Regions from separate parts of the Micromonospora sp. NPDC005298 genome, predicted to be linked through region 2. Evidence: riboswitches for the same ligand, from Rfam matches in the RefSeq annotation. Region 2 holds a riboswitch; the other holds the start of a gene.

Region 1 (5,733 bases), on a different contig from region 2:
TCAAGAACCGCGTCCACCTGGACGTCCGGGCGGCGCCCGGCCTCGCCGGAGACGAACGGATGGCGGCCCTCGAAGCGGAGGCCGACCGGCTCGTCGCGTACGGCGCCACCCGGCTCGGTCGGCACGAGCCCGCTCCCCCGCTCGGCGCCGGTCACCTCGTCATGGCCGACCCCGAGGGCAACGAGTTCTGCCTCGACTGATCGACTCGTGACCGCGTTCGCCCAGGTCACTGTCGCCACGACCGACGCCATGCGAACATATGTACGTGTCGCCCGGGGCCACCATCCTGCACGCCGACCTGGACGCCTTCTACGCGTCGGTCGAGCAGCGCGACGACCCGCGCCTACGGGGCCGCCCCGTGATCGTCGGCAGTGGGGTGGTCCTCGCGGCCAGCTACGAGGCGAAGGCGCGGGGCGTCCGCAGCGCGATGGGCGGTCAGCAGGCACGTCGCCTCTGCCCGGACGCGATCGTGATGCCACCGCGGATGTCGGCGTACACGGCCGCGAGCCGCGCGGTGTTCGAGATCTTCAGGCGGACCACCCCGCTGGTCGAGGGGCTCTCCATCGACGAGGCGTTCCTGGACGTGGGCGGGCTGCGCCGGCTGGTCGGGGCGCCGGCCGACATCGCGGACCGGCTGCGTCGGGAGGTCCGCGAGCAGGTCCGCCTGCCCATCACGGTGGGCGTGGCCCGCACGAAGTTCCTGGCGAAGGTCGCCAGCGGGGTGGCCAAACCGGATGGGCTGCTGGTCGTCGCACCCGACGGCGAACTGGCGTTCCTGCATCCGTTGCCGGTCGAGCGGCTCTGGGGCGTCGGCCCGATCACGGCCGAGAAGCTGCGCGAGCGTCGGATCCGTACCGTCGGCGACGTGGCCCGGCTCGGTGAGGCGGCGCTGGTCTCGCTGCTCGGCGCGGGCGCGGGCCGGCACCTGCACGCCCTGGCACACAACCGTGACCCACGGGGAGTGCAGGTGGGTCGCCGACGCGGTTCGATGGGCGCGCAGCACGCGCTGAGCCGTACCCCGCACGCGGCGGCGGAGCTGGACGCGATCCTCGCCGGCCTGGTCGACCGGGTCACCCGGCGGATGCGGGCCGCCGGGCGGGCCGGACGCACGGTGGTGCTGCGTCTGCGCTTCGGCGACTACACGCGGGCCACCCGATCGCACACCGTCCGCAAGGCGACCGCGGACACCACGCCGGTGCTCGCCGCCGCGCGGGCGCTGCTGCGGGCCACCCAGCCCGAGATCGACCGGCGGGGCGTCACCCTGATCGGCGTCTCGGTGGGCAACCTCGACGACAACCCGGTCCAGCCGGAGCTGCCGTTCCAACCCGACCCGGGCGCCGAACTGGACGCGGCGGTCGACGCGGTCCGCGACCGGTTCGGATCGGCGGCGCTCACCCGGGCGGTGCTGCTCGGCCGCGACCCCGGTGTCGAGATGCCGCTATTGCCCGACTGATGGTCGCGTTTCCTGCGATCGGTGACACATCACAGCAGGTCGGCGGTTTAGCCGACGGCCCACGGGTGACCCTTGGAGGGAACAGCCTGACGAGGGGGGCCCATGATGTCCGACGACACCAGCAACCGACCGAGCCGTCGCGTCGAGCGTCCGCACGACGTGACCGACCCGCTGCTCTGGCAGCTCGCGGTCGACGTGCTGGGCGCCCATGAGCCGGACGACGAGGGGCACTGCCGCAATCTCCAGTGCGCCGGGCAGGGGTGGCCGTGCGAGGCCCGCACCGGCGCCGAGCAGTCGCTGCGGCTGGCCCGCGGCGAATCCGCCTCGGTCGAGAAGACCGACGGGGGCAGCGACGCCGAGAGCCGCACCGGCTGGCGCGGTGAGGCGGTGCCGGCTCCGCGCTGGGGCCGCAACGCCGGGGTGGCGGCATCACAACGGGAGCAGAAGGCCTCGGCGTCGGCGGCCTGACCGCGACCCCGGGCGGCACACACGCGAACGCTCGACCGGTGAGCCGGCCGAGCGTTCGCGCGTCGTACGTCAGAGGCTGAGTCGCTGACCCGGGAAGATCAGACCCGGGTCGGCGCCGACGATCTGCCGGTTGCGCTCGTACAGCGCCTGCCAGCCACCGGTCGACCGGTGGTGGTCGGCGATCTCCGACAGGGTGTCGCCCGGCTTGACGGTGTACGTCCCGCCGCTCGACGCGGGCGCGGTGCGCTCGTGGTCGCGCGTCGCCGGCTGCTCGCCGCGCGTGGACCTGCTGGGCTTCGCGGTCGACTCGGTGGACCTGGTCGACTTGGTGGACTTCGTCGACTTGGTGGACTTCGTCGACTTGGTGGCGGAGCCGCCCGACGAGCCGCCCTTCTTGCCGCAGGTCGGCCAGGCGCCGATGCCCTGCCCGTCGAGCACCTTCTCGGCGACGGCGATCTGCTCGCCGCGGCTGGCCAGGTCGGCGCGTGCGGCGTACTTCTTGCCGCCGTAACCGGCCCAGGTGCTCTGCGAGAACTGCAAGCCGCCGTAGTAGCCGTTGCCGGTGTTGATCTTCCAGTTGCCGCCGGACTCGCACTTGGCGATCGCGTCCCAGTTGACGGCGGCCTGCGCCGGGGCGGCCGGGCCGAAGAGTGCGACAGCGCCGGTGACCGCGCCGACGGCCAGGGTGCCGACGGCGAGGCGGCGGGTGCTGACCCGTCGATGACGGGGCGTGTGAACAGACGTCATGTGAGTTTTCCTCCACGCCGGCGAGGTGAGCTGTCGGGTTCGGGCCGAGGAGCCCGGCCGCACGGTGGCGGCTTCACCCCGAGGTGACATGCACCGAGGAACCTGGGTCCCCCGCTCCCGCCCGGTTGACTGGGTTCCGACGACCGGGGGCGGGATTTGGCGTTGCCGGCCGTGGTGTCCGCAGTGGCGAACCCGACCGACGTTAGGCACGGTCGGTGACGATCGCCCACTCGCTGTGAAGTTCTTCACCGGCCCGCGCTCGGCGTTCCGGCCACCGGTTGCGGGGCATCGAACACTGTGCAGTGACCATGATGGACCGTTTACGATCAGCGGTCGGGGACGCCGTGCTCCCGGTGTCCGTAGAGCGGCGCGACGTCCGTGCCGCCGACCCGCCGAAGATCGGTGCAGCGCTCGCCGAGGGTCGCGCCGTGGGTGGCGCGAGACGGGACCTGACCGGCCGGCGGGGCCCTGCTGGGCGGACCGCCGGCCGGAGGGTGGATCCGGCTACAGGGTGCGGGCCAGCCGGTCGGCGAGCGTCCGGGTGAAGCGGGCCGGGTCGGCCAGCTCGCCACCCTCGGCGAGCACCGCCAGGCCGTACAGCAGCTCCGCCGTCTCGGTCAGGGCCGGCGAGGCGTCGCCCTGCTCGTGGGCCTTGCGGAGCCCGGCGACCAGCGGATGACCGGGGTTGATCTCCAGGATCCGCTTGGTGGACGGCACCTCGTGCCCCATCGCCCGGTACATCTTCTCCAGCGTGGGGGTGAGGTCGTGCGCGTCCCCGACGACGCAGGCGGGTGAGGTGGTCAGCCGCGACGACAGGCGGACCTCCCGGACGCTGTCGGCGAGGGTCGTGCCCAGCCATTCGACGAGCGCGGCGAACTCCTGCCGCTGCTGCTCGCGCTCGGTCTCGGCCTGCTGCTTCTCCTCGTCGGTGTCCAGGTCGACCTCGCCCTTGGCGATCGAGCGGAACTGCCGGCCGTCGTACGCGCCGACCCGCTCGACCCACACCTCGTCGACCGGGTCGGTCAGGAGCAGCACCTCGTGGCCCTTGGCCCGGAACGCCTCCAGGTGCGGCGAGTTCTCGATGGTGGCCCGGGAGTCGCCGGTGGCGTACCAGATGTCGCTCTGGCCGTCCTTCATCCGCGAGACGTAGCCGGCCAGGTCGGTGGGCTCGGCGGCGTCGTTCGTGGACGCCACCGACAGGATCTCCAGCAGGGTGTCCCGGTTGTCGGTGTCGTCGATCAGCCCTTCCTTGACGACGGTGCCGAACTCGGTCCAGAAGGTGCGGTACCGCTCGGGGTGGTTGGCCTTGAGGTCCTTGACCGTGGTGAGGACCTTCTTCACCAGGCGGCGGCGGACGATCTGGATCTGCCGGTCCTGCTGGAGGATCTCGCGGGAGATGTTCAGCGACAGGTCGTGCGCGTCGACGACGCCCTTGACGAAGCGCAGGTAGGTGGGGACCAGCGCCTCGCAGTCGTCCATGATGAACACGCGCTTGACGTAGAGCTGGACGCCTCGGCGGCCCTGCGGGGCGAACATGTCGAGCGGGGCGTGGCTGGGCAGGAACAGCAGCGCCTCGTACTCGAAGGTGCCCTCGCCCTTCATGTGCACGACCTCGAGCGGGTCGGCCCAGTCGTGGCTGACGTGCTTGTAGAACTCGTTGTACTCGGCGGCGTCGACCTCGTCGCGGGGCCGCGCCCAGAGTGCCTTCATCGAGTTGAGGGTCTGCACCTCGCTGGTGGCGTCCGCGCCGTCGACGCCGGGGCGTTCGACGGTCATCCGGATGGGCCACGCGATGAAGTCGGAGTACCGCTTGACGATCTCGCGGATGGTCCACTCGGCGGTGTAGTCGTGCAGGTTGTCCTCGGTGTCGGCGGGCTTGAGGTGCAGGGTCACCGAGGTGCCCTGCGGCGCCTCGTCGACGGCCTCGACCGAGTACGTGCCCTCGCCGGCGGACTCCCAGCGGGTGCCGCCGGTCTCGCCGGCCTTGCGGGTGAGCAGGGTGACCCGGTCGGCGACCATGAACGCGGCGTAGAAGCCGACCCCGAACTGGCCGATCAGGTCCTGCGAGGCGCGCGCGTCGGCGGACTCGCGAAGCTGGCGCAGCAGCTCGGCGGTGCCGGACTTGGCGATCGTGCCGATCAGACCGACCACCTCGTCGCGGGTCATCCCGATGCCGTTGTCCCGGACGGTGAGGGTGCGGGCGTCCCGGTCGACCTCGATGGCGACGTGCAGGTCGTCGGTGTCGGCGACGAGGTCCTTGTCGACGAGGGTGGCCAGCCGCAGCTTGTCCAGCGCGTCGGACGCGTTCGAGATGAGTTCCCGCAGGAAGACGTCCTTGTTCGAGTAGATCGAGTGGACGACCAGTTGGAGGAGCTGACGCGCCTCGGCCTGGAACTCCAACGTCTCGGCCTGGTTGCTCACACCGTCTCCCTTCTGTCACGTGCGGAGGTTCGCGCAAAGGATACGAGTCGTCACCGGGTGGGCGGTGGGGGCCTCGGGGTCGTATTCCCGATCCGGGAGGGGCATCGTCGTGACCTAGCTGACTTTGGTTAATAGAAGTCAGGTCGGCTAGCCTGACGGGCATGAAGATCTCCGGAAGCACCGCCCTCGTCACCGGCGCCAACCGTGGCTTCGGCCGCCACCTCGCCGTCGAACTCGCCGCGCGGGGCGCCACCGTCTACGCCGCCGCCCGCAACCCCGACACCGTCGACCTGCCCGGCGTGACACCCGTACGCCTCGACATCACCGACCCCGCCTCGGTGGCCGCCGCCGCCGAGCTGGCCGGCGACGTGAACCTGCTGATCAACAACGCCGGCATCGACTCGGGGACCGACCTCCTCGACGGCGACCTGGACCTCGTCCGGCTGGAGCTGGAGACCCACTACCTGGGCACCCTGTCGATGGTCCGGGCCTTCGCGCCGGTCATCGCCGGCAACGGCGGCGGCACGATCCTGAACATCCTCTCCGTGCTGTCCTGGATCAACTTCCCGAAGCACGGGGCCTACGGCGCCGCGAAGTCCGCCGAGTGGGCGATGACCAACGCGCTGCGCGTCCAGCTCGCCGAC
Region 2 (5,733 bases):
CCGTGCGTGGAGCGGGTGACGGGAATCGAACCCGCACTGTCAGCTTGGGAAGCTGATGTTCTGCCATTGAACTACACCCGCAGGCGGCCCCACTGTACCCGAGTGGTCGGGCCGGTGCATCCAGGTACCCCCGTGAACCCGCCACGCCCACCCGCCTGGGAAGAAGTTTCCGGACGGCAACATATGGTCGTTCTCAAATGCGTCGATGGGTTGTAACGTCTGCCACACGTTGCCAGCCCTGGCGTGACACACCCCCTGCCGCGCCGCCAGAAAGAGGTGGGCCCATGGGACCCCGTCCCAACCTGCTGACCCGGCGTGTCGCCGGTGTCGCGTCGACGACCCTCGCGCTGCTGCTCAGCACCGCTGCGGTGGGCGTCGTTCCGGCTGCTTCGGCCTTCTCCGCGGCGCCCGGTGGCGCCTGCGCCGAGCCGGCCGACAGCCACTCCAACGCCCGGATGAAGCCCGGTGCGGCGGCCAAGCACGACCCGAACGAGCTGACCGCGAAGCAGGTCCGCGAGCGGGACGCGGACCTTGCGGCGGCGCTGCGCGAGCGCGCCAACTTCCGCACCGGCGCGGGCGCGACGGCGCTGGCCACGGTCACCATCCCGGTGGTGGTGCACGTGATCCAGGAGAACAGCACGCGGGCCGGCGGCAACATCCCCGACTCGATGATCACCTCGCAGATCACCGTGCTCAACCAGGCCTACGCCGGTTCGACCGGCGGTGCGGTCACCGCGTTCGCCTTCCGGCTCGACAAGATCAACCGGGTGACGAACCCGTCGTGGTACCCGATCGTGCAGGGCTCGTCGGCGGAGCGGTCGATGAAGTCCTCGCTGCGGGTGGGCGGCAAGAACACCCTCAACATCTACCTCGGCGAGCTGAGCAACAACCTGCTGGGCTGGGCGACCTTCCCGCAGCGCAACCTGAGCAGCATGGACGGCGTGGTCGCGCTGAACGAGTCGCTGCCGGGCGGCACCGCCACCAACTACAACCAGGGCGACACCGGCACCCACGAGATCGGCCACTGGCTGAACCTCTACCACACCTTCCAGGGCGGTTGCGGCGGCTCGGGTGACAGCGTCAGCGACACCCCGGCCGAGGCGTCGCCCGCGTACGAGTGCCCGACCGGGCGCAACACCTGCTCGGCGACCGGGCTGGACCCGATCACCAACTTCATGGACTACACCTACGACTCGTGCATGTACCAGTTCACCCCGGGACAGGCGAGCCGCATGATCACCGCCTGGAACGCCTACCGCGCGGCGTAACTCTCGCGCGTACACCCGGTGCCGGCTCCGTCACGACGGAGCCGGCACCGGCGTCTTTTCCGGCCCGTGGTCAGGCTGCCGTGCACTGGACGTCACGGCTTCGACGGGTCGGCCGCGCCGGCGGTACGGCGACAGGCGCGGAAGCCACCGGCGGAGCGTGCGGGTCCAGCCAGACCTGCACGGCCGGCCGGCCCGGCGTGAAGCCCGGAATGCCCGCGACGGGCTGCTCGCGGCGGGTCAGCATCGCCACGTCGACGGTGAACTCGAACAGCCGCCAGTCGACGTGCGGCTCGGCCCGGGCGCCCTGCGCCAACCGGGCCAACTGGGCCGGGTCGGTCACCGGCCGGGCGTGACCCGCCACGTACGCCTCGTCGTCGCTCTCCTCCGGCGGGAACGAGTGCAGCGCGTAACGGCCGTCCCGTTCGAGGTCACGGCGCTTCGGGGAGTCGATGACGAAGCAGAACAAGCCCTCGTCGGTGATGACCGGGGAGACCGGATGGACCCGGGGCCCGCCGTCGGCGCGGACCGTGGCCAGGTAGCCGAAGCCCGGCCCGTACTGCTGGAGGAGAACGCGGATCCCGTCGGCGAGTCGGGGCTCGTCGGCGGCGAATTCGGACCAGGAAGCCATGTGGGCATTCTATCGAACAAATGTACGACCAGCGACCTCGACGCGCTGGTCACCAGCACCGAATCCGGGCGTCGTGCGCGGCGCGGCTATGGTGGTCCGATGCTGCTCTCCGACCGCGACCTGGTCTCCGAGATCAAGGCCGGCACGCTGGGCCTGGAGCCCTTCGAGCCCATGCTGGTCCAACCGTCAAGCATCGACGTGCGACTCGACCGGCTGTTCCGGGTCTTCAACAACCACCTCTACACCCACATCGACCCGGCGATGCAGCAGGACGACCTGACCTCGGTCGTCGAGGTGCCCGACGGCGAGCCGTTCGTGCTGCACCCGGGGGAGTTCGTGCTCGCCTCGACGCTCGAGGTGATCTCGCTGGGCGACCAGCTCGCCGGCCGGCTGGAGGGCAAGTCGAGCCTGGGCCGCCTCGGCCTGCTCACCCACTCAACCGCCGGCTTCATCGACCCGGGCTTCTCCGGGCACGTGACGCTGGAGCTGTCGAACGTGGCGAACCTGCCGATCACACTCTGGCCCGGCATGAAGATCGGTCAGCTGTGCATCTTCCGGCTCTCCTCGCCGGCCGAGCACCCGTACGGCTCGGCGGTGTACGGCTCGCGCTACCAGGGTCAGCGGGGGCCGACGCCCAGCCGGGCCTGGCAGCACTGGCGCACCTGGCCGACACGCTGAATTCCGCACGACGAGGGCCCGCCGCGAAACGGATCGCGACGGGCCCTGTGCGTTCACCCCTGATCAGCCGGGGCGGCCGTAGCTGTGGATCGGGCCGTCGTCGACCTTCTTCATCTTGACCGGCTGACCGGCCTGGGAGGCGTGCACCACCCAGCCGTTGCCGACGTACATGCCGACGTGGTGGATGTCGCTGTAATAGAAGACCAGGTCACCGGCTCGCAGTTCGGAGCGGCTGACGTCCTTCGTGACGCGGCTCTGCGCGGCGGCGTTGTGCGGCAGGCTCACGCCCGCCTTGGCCCACGCGGCAAGCATCAGCCCGGAGCAGTCGTACGAGTTCGGACCCTCGGCACCCCACACGTAGGGCTTGCCGATCTGCGCGCAGGCGAACTTCACGGCCGTGCCGGCGCCACCGCCGGGGTAGCTCGCCGGGCAGGGCGCGGGACGCAGCGACCCGCCGCCCCCGTTGCCGTACACCTTGAGGCGCAGCTTCTGGAGGCGGTCGATCTCCTCGTTGATCTGCTTCTTCTTCGCCGCCAGCTGGGCCTCGGTACGGGTCAGCTGCGACACCATCTCGTCCAGCGGGGCCTTCTTCGCGGCCAGCTCGTCGCGCAGGTCGGCCACCTCGCGGACGTCCTGCTGCTGGTTGTGCGCGAAGCGGTCCAGCATTTCGAGCTGCCCGACCACCTCGCTCGGCGACCGGCTGCCGAGCACGGCGTTGACGGTGGAGACGTTCTCGCCCTTGTACGCGCGCACGGCCAGGGCGCTGACCTTGTTCATCGCGGCGTCGACCTGACGCTCCAGCGGGGCGATCTGGGCGGCCAACGCGTCGGCCTGCTTGCGCTTGGCGGCGAGGTCGATCCGGGTGGCGTTGTGCCGTTCGATGATCGGTTCGAGTTTGTTCCAGTCGGCGTCGATCTGGCGTTCGATCTCGGCGACGGACGGGTCGGCGTGGGCCGCGGTGGCGCTGCCGGTCAGGACGACGGCGACGCCGGCCAGTGCGGCGAGAGCGGTGGTGAAGCGGGACCAGCGTGGACGCGGCACGATCGACGTCGGACCGGCTGGCGCCGACCGCTCGGACGACGGCCGCGGGGCATGGAGTGCCACCGGGGTTCCGTTCTCCTTCTTCCTGACCGCCTACCGGGTTAGCTGACGGGTTCGGGCGGGAAGTTGGCGCCCTACCGCAGTGGCTGCGGATTCACCCCGGGGGACGTGGGTCCCCGGTTCGCTCGGAAGCGACTCGGCGGTGTCGGTCCGTTACCGCCCGGGCTGGGCGGACCTGCTGTCGGGCCGACAAATGACCAGAGTAGAGACGCCCGTTACCGATCCGCAACCCGTGCGGCCGTGACACTCCGTACCGATTGGAGAGAGTCACAGGCTGTACGCGAAGATTTCTTTCCGAACGCTTCGACAGATGGAAAGGTATTGACGCGGACTCCCGCGCGGCGCGAAGGTGACCTCACCTTCAACCGTGAAATCTAGGGGGTTCGATGCACCGTCCAACCCTGTCCGTCGGCCGGCGCGCCCTGCTCGCCGCCGCCGTGGTCGCCGCCTCGACCGCGGTACCGTCACCCGCCGGCGCCGCCGCCGCACCCGCCCCCGACCGCCAGCAGCAGTACGCCGCGGCGGCCACGGAGTACGGCGTGCCGACCACCGTGCTGCTCGGTGTCTCCTACCTGGAGTCCCGCTGGGACAGCAACGCCGGCACACCGAGCACCAGCGGCGGCTACGGCCCGATGCACCTGACCGACGCCCGACACGTGGCCGCCCTGCCCGCACGCGGCCACCACGACACCGGCACCGAGGACCCGCGCGGCGACGACTCCCGACCCGCGCTGGCACCCGCGACCGCACCCGCCGAGGATCCCGCGCCGCCCCCGGCCGCCTTGCAGACCGTGGACGCCGCAGCCGCGCTGACCGGCGTGGCACCCGAGTCGCTGCGCACCGACACGAACGCCAACATCCGGGGCGGGGCGGCGCTGCTCGCGTCGTACCAGCGGGAGTTGGGCGCTCCGGTCGGAGCCGGCACCGACCCGGCCACCTGGTACGGCGCGGTGGCCCGCTACGCCGGCGCGGACAGCGCCGACGCCGCGGCGGCCTTCGCCGACGAGGTCTTCACCACGATCAGCGCCGGCGAGTCCCGAGTGACCGACGACGGCCAGCGGGTCACGCTGCCGGCCAGCGCGGTACGACCGGAGCGCTCCTGGCTGGACCGGCTGGGCCTGCGCCGCCTCGCCCGCCCGGACGGGCTGGAGTGCCCCCGCACCATCTCGTGCGAGTGGATTCCCGCGCCGTACCAGGCGTTCGGCGACGGCGACTACGGCAACCACGACCTGTCCGACCGGCCCGCCCGGCAGAAGATCGAGTACATCGTCATCCACGACACCGAGGCGAGCTGGGCGACCACGCTGAAACTCGTCCAGGACCCGACCTACGTGAGCTGGCACTACTCGCTGCGCTCGGTGGACGGGCACATCGCCCAGCACGTCAAGACCAAGGACGTCGGCTGGCACGCCGGCAACTGGTACGTCAACGCCAAGTCGATCGGCCTCGAGCACGAGGGCTTCGCCGCGCAGGGCACCTGGTACACCGAGGCGATGTACCGGACCTCGTCGAAGCTGGTCCGGCACCTCGCGCTGCGACTGGGCATCCCGCTGGACCGCCAGCACATCATCGGCCACGACAACGTGCCCGGCACCGTCGCGTCGACCGTACGCGGCATGCACTGGGACCCGGGACCGTACTGGGACTGGACGCACTACTTCGACCTGCTGCACGCCCCGCGGCTGGACACCGGCACCCCGGCCACCGGCCTCGTCCGGATCGACCCGGACTACGCCACCAACCAGCCGGCGTTCATCGGATGCGTCACCCCCGGCGTGCCGTGCACACCGCGCGGCTCCTCGTCGGTGGTGCTGCGCAGCGCGCCGTCCGCCGACGCACCGCTGGTGAACGACATCGCGCTGCGCCCCGACGGCACCCCGAACACCATGGAGGTGTCCGACCACGGCGCCCGCGCCTCCGCCGGGCAGACGTACGCCCTCGCCGGCCGGCAGGGCGACTGGACGGCCATCTGGTACCTCGGGCAGAAGGCCTGGTTCCACAACCCGGCGTCCGCGCCGACCGCGAGCTGGACCGTCGGCGTGGTTGCCGTCCCGAAGC

Evidence for each region. Region 2 has a riboswitch for cyclic di-AMP ahead of ABZS77_RS01355 (NlpC/P60 family protein). Riboswitches for the same ligand answer to the same signal wherever they lie in the genome.
Region 1: linked by a shared signal. The riboswitch ahead of ABZS77_RS24845 (transglycosylase family protein) and the one ahead of ABZS77_RS01355 (NlpC/P60 family protein) in region 2 are both predicted to bind cyclic di-AMP.

What each region holds. Positions count from the first base shown of each region.
Region 1 is NZ_JBEXGP010000023.1:40,753-46,485, forward strand. It holds gene ABZS77_RS24830 (VOC family protein) at 1-200, shown strand, start outside; gene dinB (DNA polymerase IV) at 266-1,453, shown strand; gene ABZS77_RS24840 (hypothetical protein) at 1,556-1,921, shown strand; gene ABZS77_RS24845 (transglycosylase family protein) at 1,991-2,668, opposite strand; cyclic di-AMP (ydaO/yuaA leader) riboswitch at 2,670-2,840, opposite strand; gene htpG (molecular chaperone HtpG) at 3,173-5,089, opposite strand; gene ABZS77_RS24855 (SDR family oxidoreductase) at 5,251-5,733, shown strand, end outside.
Region 2 is NZ_JBEXGP010000001.1:276,664-282,396, reverse strand. It holds tRNA gene ABZS77_RS01375 (tRNA-Gly) at 8-81, opposite strand; gene ABZS77_RS01370 (zinc metalloprotease) at 285-1,268, shown strand; gene ABZS77_RS01365 (pyridoxamine 5'-phosphate oxidase family protein) at 1,339-1,896, opposite strand; gene dcd (dCTP deaminase) at 1,996-2,574, shown strand; gene ABZS77_RS01355 (NlpC/P60 family protein) at 2,638-3,615, opposite strand; cyclic di-AMP (ydaO/yuaA leader) riboswitch at 3,692-3,827, opposite strand; gene ABZS77_RS01350 (peptidoglycan recognition family protein) at 4,062-5,733, shown strand, end outside.